Linked DNA regions of Sphaerotilus microaerophilus. The protein of the gene in region 1 interacts with the protein of each later gene in a pairwise test. Links are inferred from orthologs where the notes say so. Each region holds a gene or a part of one and is shown in the gene's direction. Other genes may lie near its edges.

Region 1 (4,800 bases):
CCAGGCGCGAGAGGTGCATGGCGGCACGGATCCGGCCTGGCTCAGCTCACCGCGGCGATGGCCTTGGCGACGTAGTCGATGTTCTTGCTGTTGAGCGCGGCCACGCAGATGCGGCCGGAGTCGACGCCGTAGACGCCGAACTCGCTGCGCAGGCGCACCATCTGGTCCTTGTTCAGGCCGGAGAAGCTGAACATGCCGCGCTGGCGGGTGATGAAGCTCAGGTCGCGGGTCACGCCGGCTTCCTTCAGCTTGGTCTCCAGCGCCGAGCGCATGGCCTTGATGCGCACACGCATGCCGGCCAGCTCGTCTTCCCACTGTTGGCGCAGCTCGGGCGTGCCCAGCACCTTGGCCACCACCTGGGCGCCGTGCGTCGGCGGGTTGGAGTAGTTGGTGCGGATGACGATCTTCAGCTGCGACAGCACGCGCGCGGTTTCTTCCTTGTCCACACAGACCACCGACAGGGCGCCCACGCGCTCGCCGTAGAGCGAGAAGCTCTTCGAGAAAGAGGTGGAGACGAAGAAGTCCAGGCCTGCGTCGACGAACTGCTGGATCACGGCGCCATCTTCGGCGATGCCGTCACCGAAGCCCTGGTAGGCCATGTCGAGGAAGGCGACGAGGTTGCCGGCCTTGACGGCCTCGACCACCTGGGCCCACTGCGCCGGGGTGATGTCGTAGCCGGTGGGGTTGTGGCAGCAGGCGTGCAGCACCACGACGGTGCCGGGGGCGGCGGCCTTCAGGTCGGCCAGCATGCCGTCGAAGTTCACGCCCAGCTTCTGCGCGTCGTAGTAGGCGTAGGTGCCCACCTCGAAGCCGGCGTTGGTGAACAGTGCGCGGTGGTTCTCCCAGCTCGGGTCGGAGATCAGCACCTTGGCCGTCGGGTTGACCTTCTTCAGGAAGTCGGCGCCCACCTTCAGGCCGCCGGTGCCGCCCAGGGCCTGCACGGTGGCCACGCGGCCGGCGCGCAGGATCTCGCTGTCGGCGCCAAAGACCAGACCCTGCACGGCACGGTCGTAGGCGGCGATGCCGTCGATCGGCAGGTAACCGCGCGCCGCCGGCGTGGCGATCATCTGCTGCTCGGCGGCCAGCACGCACTTCAGCAGCGGCAGCTTGCCGTTGTCGTCGTAGTACACGCCCACGCCGAGGTTGACCTTGGCCGGGTTGGTGTCGGCAGCAAATTGCTCGTTCAGACCCAGGATCGGGTCGCGCGGAGCCATCTCGACGGCGGAAAAGAGGGACATGGAGGAACTCGACGTGTCGGTGGAGGAAGCGGCGGGGGCGCGCTGGAAACCGCAGGCCCCCTGAGGTAACCTGTGCGATTGCCCGAATTTTACGGGCCATCGGATGTGGGCATGGCGAAACAGAAGGTGAGCAGGGTCCGCCCGGGCGGCAGACCGGGGGAGGATGTGGTGACCGGAGCGGGCAGCAGCGCCGCCGAGGCCGGTGCCGCACCTGCGGCGGTCGGGGCGGCCGAGGCACCTGCTGGGACCTTTGTCAGCTACCCGGATTCGCCCTTCCAGCTCTTCCAGCCCTACCCGCCCGCGGGCGACCAGCCCGCCGCGATCGAGCAGCTCGTCGAGGGCGTGCACGACGGCCTGAGCTACCAGACCCTGCTGGGCGTGACCGGCTCGGGCAAGACCTTCACGATGGCCAACGTGATCGCCCGGCTGGGCCGCCCGGCGATCGTCTTCGCGCCCAACAAGACGCTGGCCGCGCAGCTGTACAGCGAGTTCCGCGAGTTCTTTCCGAAGAACGCGGTCGAGTACTTCGTCAGCTACTACGACTACTACCAGCCCGAGGCCTACGTGCCGCAGCGCGACCTGTTCATCGAGAAGGACTCGTCGATCAACGAGCACATCGAGCAGATGCGGCTGTCCGCCACCAAGAGCGTGCTGGAGCGGCGCGACACCGTCATCGTCGCCACGGTGAGCGCGATCTACGGCATCGGCAAGCCCGAGGACTACACGCAGATGCGCTTCATCGTGCGGGTGGGCGACCAGATCGGCCAGCGCGATGTGATCGCCCAGCTCATCCGCATGCAGTACACGCGCAACGAGACCGACTTCTCGCGCGGCACCTTCCGCGTGCGCGGCGACACGATCGACGTCTTCCCGGCCGAGCACTCGGAGCTGGCGATCCGCATCGAGCTGTTCGACGACGAGGTGGAGTCGCTGCAGCTGCTGGACCCGCTGACCGGGCGCATCCGCCAGAAGATCCCGCGCTTCACGATCTACCCGTCGAGCCACTACGTGACGCCGCGCGAGCGCGTGCTGGCCGCCATCGACGGCATCAAGGAGGAGCTGCGCACGCGCACCGCCGAGTTCGTCAGCCAGGGCAAGCTGGTGGAGGCGCAGCGCATCGAGCAGCGCACCCGCTTCGACCTGGAGATGCTGCAGGAAGTCGGCCACTGCAAGGGCATCGAAAACTACAGCCGCCACCTTTCGGGCGCCAAGCCGGGCGACCCGCCACCGACGCTGGTGGACTACCTGCCGCCCGACGCGCTGATGTTCCTGGACGAGAGCCACGTGATGATCGGCCAGCTCGGCGGCATGTACAACGGCGACCGCGCGCGCAAGACCACGCTGGTGGAGTTTGGCTTTCGCCTGCCCAGCGCGATGGACAACCGGCCGCTGCGCTTCGAGGAGTTCGAGACCAAGATGCGCCAGGCCATCTTCGTCTCGGCCACGCCGGCCGATTACGAGAAGAACCACGCCGGCCAGGTGGTCGAGCAGCTGGTGCGGCCCACCGGGCTGGTCGACCCCGAGGTCGAGGTGCGCCCGGCCACCCACCAGGTGGACGACGTGCTCGGCGAGATCCGCCTGCGCGTGGAGATCGGCGAGCGGGTGCTCATCACCACGCTGACCAAGCGGATGGCCGAGCAGCTGACCGACTACCTGGCCGACAACGGCGTCAAGGTGCGCTACCTGCACTCGGACATCGACACCGTGGAGCGCGTGGAGATCCTGCGCGACCTGCGCCTGGGGACGTTTGACGTGCTGGTGGGCATCAACCTGCTGCGCGAGGGGCTGGACATCCCCGAGGTGTCCTTGGTGGCCATCCTGGACGCCGACAAGGAAGGCTTCCTGCGCGCCGAGCGCAGCCTGATCCAGACCATCGGCCGGGCGGCACGCAACGTCAATGGCCGCGCCATCCTCTACGCCGACCGGATCACCGACTCGATGCGCCGCGCCATCGACGAAACTGGGCGCCGCCGCGAGAAACAGATTGCCCACAACGCCGCGCACGGCATCGTGCCGCGTGGCATCCGCAAGCAGATCAAGGACCTGATCGACGGTGTCTACAGCGAGAAGTCCGGCAAGGATGAATTGAAGCAACTCGAAGCCGCCGCCGAGGTCGAAGCACTGTCCGAGAAGGACCTCGGCAAGCGCATCAAGCAGCTCGAGAAGCAGATGCTCGAACACGCCAAGAACCTGGAATTCGAAAAGGCTGCTCGCGTGCGCGACCAACTCGCCCTGCTGCGCGAACAGGCCTTCGGCGCCAGCGGCGCGGACAACGTCTCCACCCTCGTGCCCAGGAGCGCTGCATGAGCACCAGCACCGGCAACGACGCCAACGCCAGCCAGCTGACCCGCACCCGGGTTCTGATGGTCTGCATGGGCAACATCTGCCGCTCACCCACCGCCGAGGCGGTGCTGCGCCACCGCGTCGCACGCGCGGGCCTGGCCGCGCAGGTCGAGATCGATTCCGCCGGCACCCATGCCTGGCACACGCGCAACCCGCCCGACGAGCGCAGCATCGCGCACGCGGCGCGGCGCGGCTACGACCTCACCGGGCTGCGAGCGCGCCGCATCGAGTCGGCGGACTTCGAGCGCTTCGACCTGCTGCTGGCGATGGACGCGGACAACCTGGCCCACCTGCGCGAGACGGCCCCGGCCGAGGCCCACCATCGCCTGCGCCTGTTGATGACCTTCGCGCCGCAACTGAGCCTGCGCGAGGTGCCCGACCCCTACTACGGCGGGTCGGCCGGCTTCGAGCGGGTGCTGGACCTGATCGAGTCGGCCTGCGACGGACTCGTCGAGCATTTGCGCAGCGTCAATGGCACCCCTGGAAACAGCCGCTAGGCAGGCAGCCTGCACGGTCCAGGGAGTTGCCCTATAATTGACCAAATCACTCGGGAAAGAGGCGAGGGTCCACCCGACACGGAGCCCGGAGCGCGGCCACCCTGAACGCGCTTCCCTCCCGATCACAGGAGTTCGATGCCATGAGACTGACCACCAAGGGGCGTTTCGCCGTCACCGCGATGATCGACCTGGCGCTGCGCGAGCACAGCGGCCCGGTGGCGCTGGCCGCGATCAGCGCGCGTCAGCAGATTTCGCTGTCCTACCTGGAACAGCTGTTCGGCAAGCTGCGCCGCCAGGAGCTGGTGGAGAGCACCCGCGGCCCCGGCGGCGGCTACTCGCTGGGCCGCAAGGCCGAGGACATCACCGTGGCGGACATCATCGTCGCCGTGGATGAGGCGATCGACGCCACCGGCTGCGGCGGCGGCGAGAACTGCATGGGCGAAGAGGCCGGGCGCTGCATGACGCACGACCTGTGGTCCAGTCTGAACGCGAAGATGCTGGAGTACCTGAACTCGATCTCGCTGAAGAGCCTGGTCGACGACCAGCTCTCACGCGGCGTCTCGGTGGAGGACACGCCCATCAAGCGGGCCATCTCCTCCCAGCCGGTGGTCAAGCCGATCAAGGTGACGGCACCGAACTCGGTGTTCGCCCTGGCCGGCACGCTGACCAAGTAAGCCGCCCACGAGTCCGAACAAGGCTCAACAAGGCTGATTGCCGAGACG
Region 2 (4,362 bases), 1.7 Mb from region 1 along the record:
CAACCAACCCCTCTCAGGATTCACCGCCTCGACAAGCAATCTGCAAACCTCGCAAACCGCCTCCAGCCGCCCCGCCAATCACCAACAAGTCAGTGAGCAGCGAAGCCTTCTACTATAACAACAACCCTCCTTGCTTTGCAAGTGGGTTCGAGAAAAAAGTCAAAAGACGTCGGCATCACTCTCCAGCAGGCTTCGAATGGACTGCTGCCAAGTGCGCTCGACTCGCCCGCTGTGCCATTGCCTCCATGTATATATATGGAGCGAGCTCACCATCACGGGTTGAGCTTCTGCTCTGCATTCAAGGCAGCCAGCAACTTGGCCATGTCGACTCTGGCGCTGCGTGCGTCGAGTGGCAGCAGCATGGCCTCCCTGCGCAGGGCCGAGACCAGTCGACTGGCCGTCTCGAAAGTCAGGGCGAGCATCGCCCCCATCTCCTGGCGGGTGGGCAGCCAGATCAGGCCGTTTGGCTCGCCATACTCGCTCAACTTGAGCAGCAGCCTCAGCATGCGGTGGCGGGCGCTGCCGCGGGTGAGTTCAGTGAGCCACTCTTCGGAGTCATCGAGGGCGCGCTGCCATCGCTTCATCAGGTCGCGCGCCACGCCCGGATGAAAAGGCAGCAGTTCATCGATCAGCACCCGGGGGATGCGGCAGGCCTCGACCTCCGTACAGGCCACGGCATCGGCAGCATAGGTCTGGCCAAGGACGGCCTCCAGCCCCACGAGGTCCGTTCGCCCGGCCAGGCGCAGGATGCGCCGCTCCCCGGCACGGCTGCTGCGCTCCAGTCGCAGCACGCCCCGACGCACGGTGAAGACCGCCGAGCCCGACTCTTCCGCCGCAAACAAGCGCTGACCCGGCTCCAGGTGCAGGCTGGCGATGTGATAGTGGATGCGCTCCAGCCCGGCCTCGGTCAGTGCGCCGAATAACGCGAACTGCCGAATGCTGCATTCCGAGCAGACCAGCGCCTGCGGGTCGTAAGGCGACTGGGGATCCTTGCTGGGGCGCAAGGGGATCACGGGAGCGGTGCTGGCCATGGCGGAGACTCCCTGGGCGGGCAAAGGCCGCCATCCTCGGGATGCAGGAAGTATCGCTGCCGCCCGACACCCCACCCGGTAATCTCCCCTGCGGTCAAGGGGATGCAGACGGGCCACTCCACCCGGGGCGCTCGCACAGGCTGGGCAAACTATCATGTTGGATTGCCCTGAATGCTTGGCCTCCCATGCCGTCGCGCCGCAGCTCCGCCCCTTCCCCCGTTGATTCCGCCGCGCCGGCCAGAGCCGCGAACGCAGGGGCCGAGCCTGCCGCGATCCGGGTGCGTGGCGCCCGCACGCACAACCTGAAGAACATCGACCTGGACCTGCCCAAGCAGGCCCTGGTGGTGATCACCGGGCTGAGCGGCTCGGGCAAGTCCAGCCTGGCCTTCGACACGCTCTACGCCGAGGGGCAGCGGCGCTACGTCGAAAGCCTGTCGGCCTACGCCCGCCAGTTCCTGCAGCTGATGGACAAGCCCGATGTCGACGTGATCGAGGGCCTGTCCCCAGCGATCTCGATCGAGCAGAAGGCCACCAGCCACAACCCGCGCTCGACCGTCGGCACGATCACCGAGATCCACGACTACCTGCGCCTGCTCTACGCCCGCGCCGGCACGCCGCACTGCCCCGATCACGGCTTGCCGCTGGATGCCATGAGCGTCAGCCAGATGGTCGACGCGGTGATGGCCTGGCCCCCCGAGACCCGCCTGATGGTGCTGGCCCCGGTGGCGCGCGACCGCAAGGGCGAGTTCGTCGAACTGTTCGAGCAGATGCAGGCGCAGGGCTACGTGCGCTTTCGCGTCGATGGTCGGGTGGTGGATGCCGCCGACCTGCAGCCGCTGAAGAAGGCAGAGAAGCACGACATCGACGTGGTGATCGACCGCCTGCGCGTGCGCCCCGACATGGCGCAGCGCCTGGCCGAAAGCTTCGAGGCCGCCCTGCGCATTGCCGAGGGGCGCGCCATCGCGCTCGACCTGGATGCGCCGGACGGCGGACGCGAGCACCTCTATTCCAGCAAGTTCGCCTGCCCGGTCTGCAGCTACGGGCTCAGCGAGCTGGAGCCGCGGCTGTTCTCCTTCAACTCGCCCGTGGGCGCCTGCCCCAGCTGCGACGGCCTGGGCGAGGTGGTCGTGTTCGACCCCGACCGCGTGGTCGCCTTCCCGTCGCTGAGCGTGGCCAGCGGCGCGATCAAGGGCTGGGACCGGCGCAACGCCTACACCTTCTCGATGCTGGAGAGCGTGGCCGCCCACTACGGCTTCGGGCTGGACGAGCCCTGGGAGAGCCTCGCGCCCGAACACCAGCAGGTGCTGCTGCAGGGCTCCGGCAGCGAGGACATCGCCTTCGTCTACCACGCCGAGGGCGCCGCGGGGCGCAAGCGCAGCGTCAAGCGCTGGCACCCCTTCGAGGGCATCCTGCCGAACTTCGAGCGGCGCTATCGCGAAACCGACTCCGCCACCGTGCGCGAGGACCTGGCGCGCTACCAGAGCCACAAGCCCTGCCCCGCCTGCGGTGGCGCCCGGCTGCGACGCGAGGCACGCCATGTGCTGCTGATCGACGCGGGCGAGCTGCCGCCGCGGCCGATCTACGAGGTCGAGCACGCCACGCTGGCCGATTGCCTGGGCTACTTCGAGCGGCTGCACCTCAAGGGCGCAAAGGCCGAGATCGCCGACAAGGTGGTGCGCGAGATCCGCGCGCGGTTGAAGTTCCTCAACGACGTCGGGCTGAACTACCTCAGCCTGGACCGCAGCGCCGACACCCTCTCCGGCGGCGAGGCCCAGCGCATCCGCCTGGCCAGCCAGATCGGCTCGGGCCTGTCGGGCGTGATGTACGTGCTCGACGAACCCAGCATCGGCCTGCACCAGCGCGACAACGAGCGCCTGATCGGCACACTGCGTCACCTGCGCGACCTGGGCAACAGCGTGCTGGTGGTCGAGCACGACGAGGACATGATCCGCGCCGCCGACCACGTGGTCGACATGGGCCCGGGCGCCGGCACGCACGGCGGGCGCGTGCTGGCCCAGGGCACGCCGGACGAGGTGGCCGCCCACCCCGATTCGATCACCGGGCGCTACCTGGCCCAGGTGCTGAAGATCGCCGTGCCCACCCGGCGCGGCCGGTTGGAGGACCAGACCGACCCGCGCGTGCTGCGCATCGTCAATGCCAGCGGCAACAACCTCAAGGGCGTCACCGCCGAGATCCCGGTGGGCCTGTTCACCTGCGTGACCGGCGTGTCCGGCTCCGGCAAGAGCACGCTGGTCAACGACACGCTGTACGCGGCGGTGGCCAAGAAGCTCTACCAGAGCCACCTGGAGCCGGCGCCACACGACGAGATCGAGGGGCTGGACGCCTTCGACAAGGTCATCAACGTCGACCAGAGCCCCATCGGCCGCACCCCGCGCAGCAACCCGGCCACCTACACCGGCCTGTTCACGCCGATCCGCGAGCTGTTCGCCGAGGTGCCGGCCGCCCGCGAGCGCGGCTACGGCCCGGGGCGCTTCAGCTTCAACGTGGCGGGCGGGCGCTGCGAGTCCTGCCAGGGCGACGGCGTGCTGAAGGTCGAGATGCACTTCCTGCCCGACGTCTACGTGCCCTGCGACGTCTGCCACGGCCGTCGCTACAACCGCGAGACGCTGGAGGTGCTCTACAAGGGCCGCAACATCTCCGAGGTGCTGTCCCTGACGGTGGAGGACGCGCACGCCTACTTCAACGCCGTGCCCGCCCTGGCACGCAAGCTGCAGACCCTGCTGGACGTGGGCCTGGGCTACATCACCCTGGGCCAGAGTGCGACCACGCTGTCGGGCGGCGAGGCGCAGCGCGTCAAGCTGGCGCTCGAACTCTCCAAGCGCGACACCGGCCGCACGCTCTACATCCTCGACGAGCCGACCACCGGCCTGCACTTCCAGGACATCCAGCTGCTGCTCAAGGTGCTGCACCAGCTGCGCGATGCGGGCAACACGATCGTCGTCATCGAGCACAACCTGGATGTGATCAAGACGGCCGACTGGCTGATCGATATGGGCCCCGAAGGGGGCGCCGGTGGCGGCCGGCTGCTGGTGGCCGGCACGCCAGAAGAGGTGGCCGCCTGCGCGGGCAGCCACACCGGGCGCTTCCTGAAGCCGCTGCTGGCGCGCTGACGCCGGTGTGCGGCTGGGGGGCCGCGGGCGGCGCCAGGCTCAGGCGGCCAGCACCGTCACCCGATCCCGGCCGGCCGACTTGGACGCATACAGCGCCTGGTCGGCCCGGTCGAGGAACTCGCGGGCACTCTCGCCTCGGCAGTAGGGGGCCACGCCGAGCGAGACGGTGACGCGCTCCAGCGCCTCGTTGGCGCCCTGGC

What was found. Proteins that work in one complex are often made in the same cells at the same time.
Region 2: the proteins of uvrB (region 1) and uvrA interact in binary tests that used the Escherichia coli proteins (3 or more experiments, as listed by UniProt). The link is inferred for Sphaerotilus microaerophilus from one-to-one orthologs.

What each region holds. Positions count from the first base shown.
Region 1 is NZ_AP025730.1:1,661,767-1,666,566, reverse strand. The notes cover bases 979-3,947. They hold uvrB (excinuclease ABC subunit UvrB), read left to right. Parts: upstream 979-1,349; coding sequence 1,350-3,545; downstream 3,546-3,947. Other genes in these bases: NGK70_RS07375 (low molecular weight protein-tyrosine-phosphatase), read left to right, coding at 3,542-3,947; NGK70_RS07385 (amino acid aminotransferase), read right to left, coding at 979-1,238. Outside these bases: NGK70_RS07390 (pyridoxamine 5'-phosphate oxidase family protein), read right to left, coding at 1-19; more of NGK70_RS07385, read right to left, coding at 42-978; more of NGK70_RS07375, read left to right, coding at 3,948-4,078; NGK70_RS07370 (Rrf2 family transcriptional regulator), read left to right, coding at 4,219-4,752. UniProt on the Escherichia coli protein: The UvrABC repair system catalyzes the recognition and processing of DNA lesions. A damage recognition complex composed of 2 UvrA and 2 UvrB subunits scans DNA for abnormalities.
Region 2 is NZ_AP025730.1:5,695-10,056, forward strand. Bases 916-4,362 are described here. They hold uvrA (excinuclease ABC subunit UvrA), read left to right. Parts: upstream 916-1,216; coding sequence 1,217-4,162; downstream 4,163-4,362. Other genes in these bases: NGK70_RS00030 (Crp/Fnr family transcriptional regulator), read right to left, coding at 916-1,031; NGK70_RS00040 (GGDEF domain-containing protein), read right to left, coding at 4,202-4,362. Outside these bases: more of NGK70_RS00030, read right to left, coding at 273-915. UniProt on the Escherichia coli protein: The UvrABC repair system catalyzes the recognition and processing of DNA lesions. UvrA is an ATPase and a DNA-binding protein. A damage recognition complex composed of 2 UvrA and 2 UvrB subunits scans DNA for abnormalities.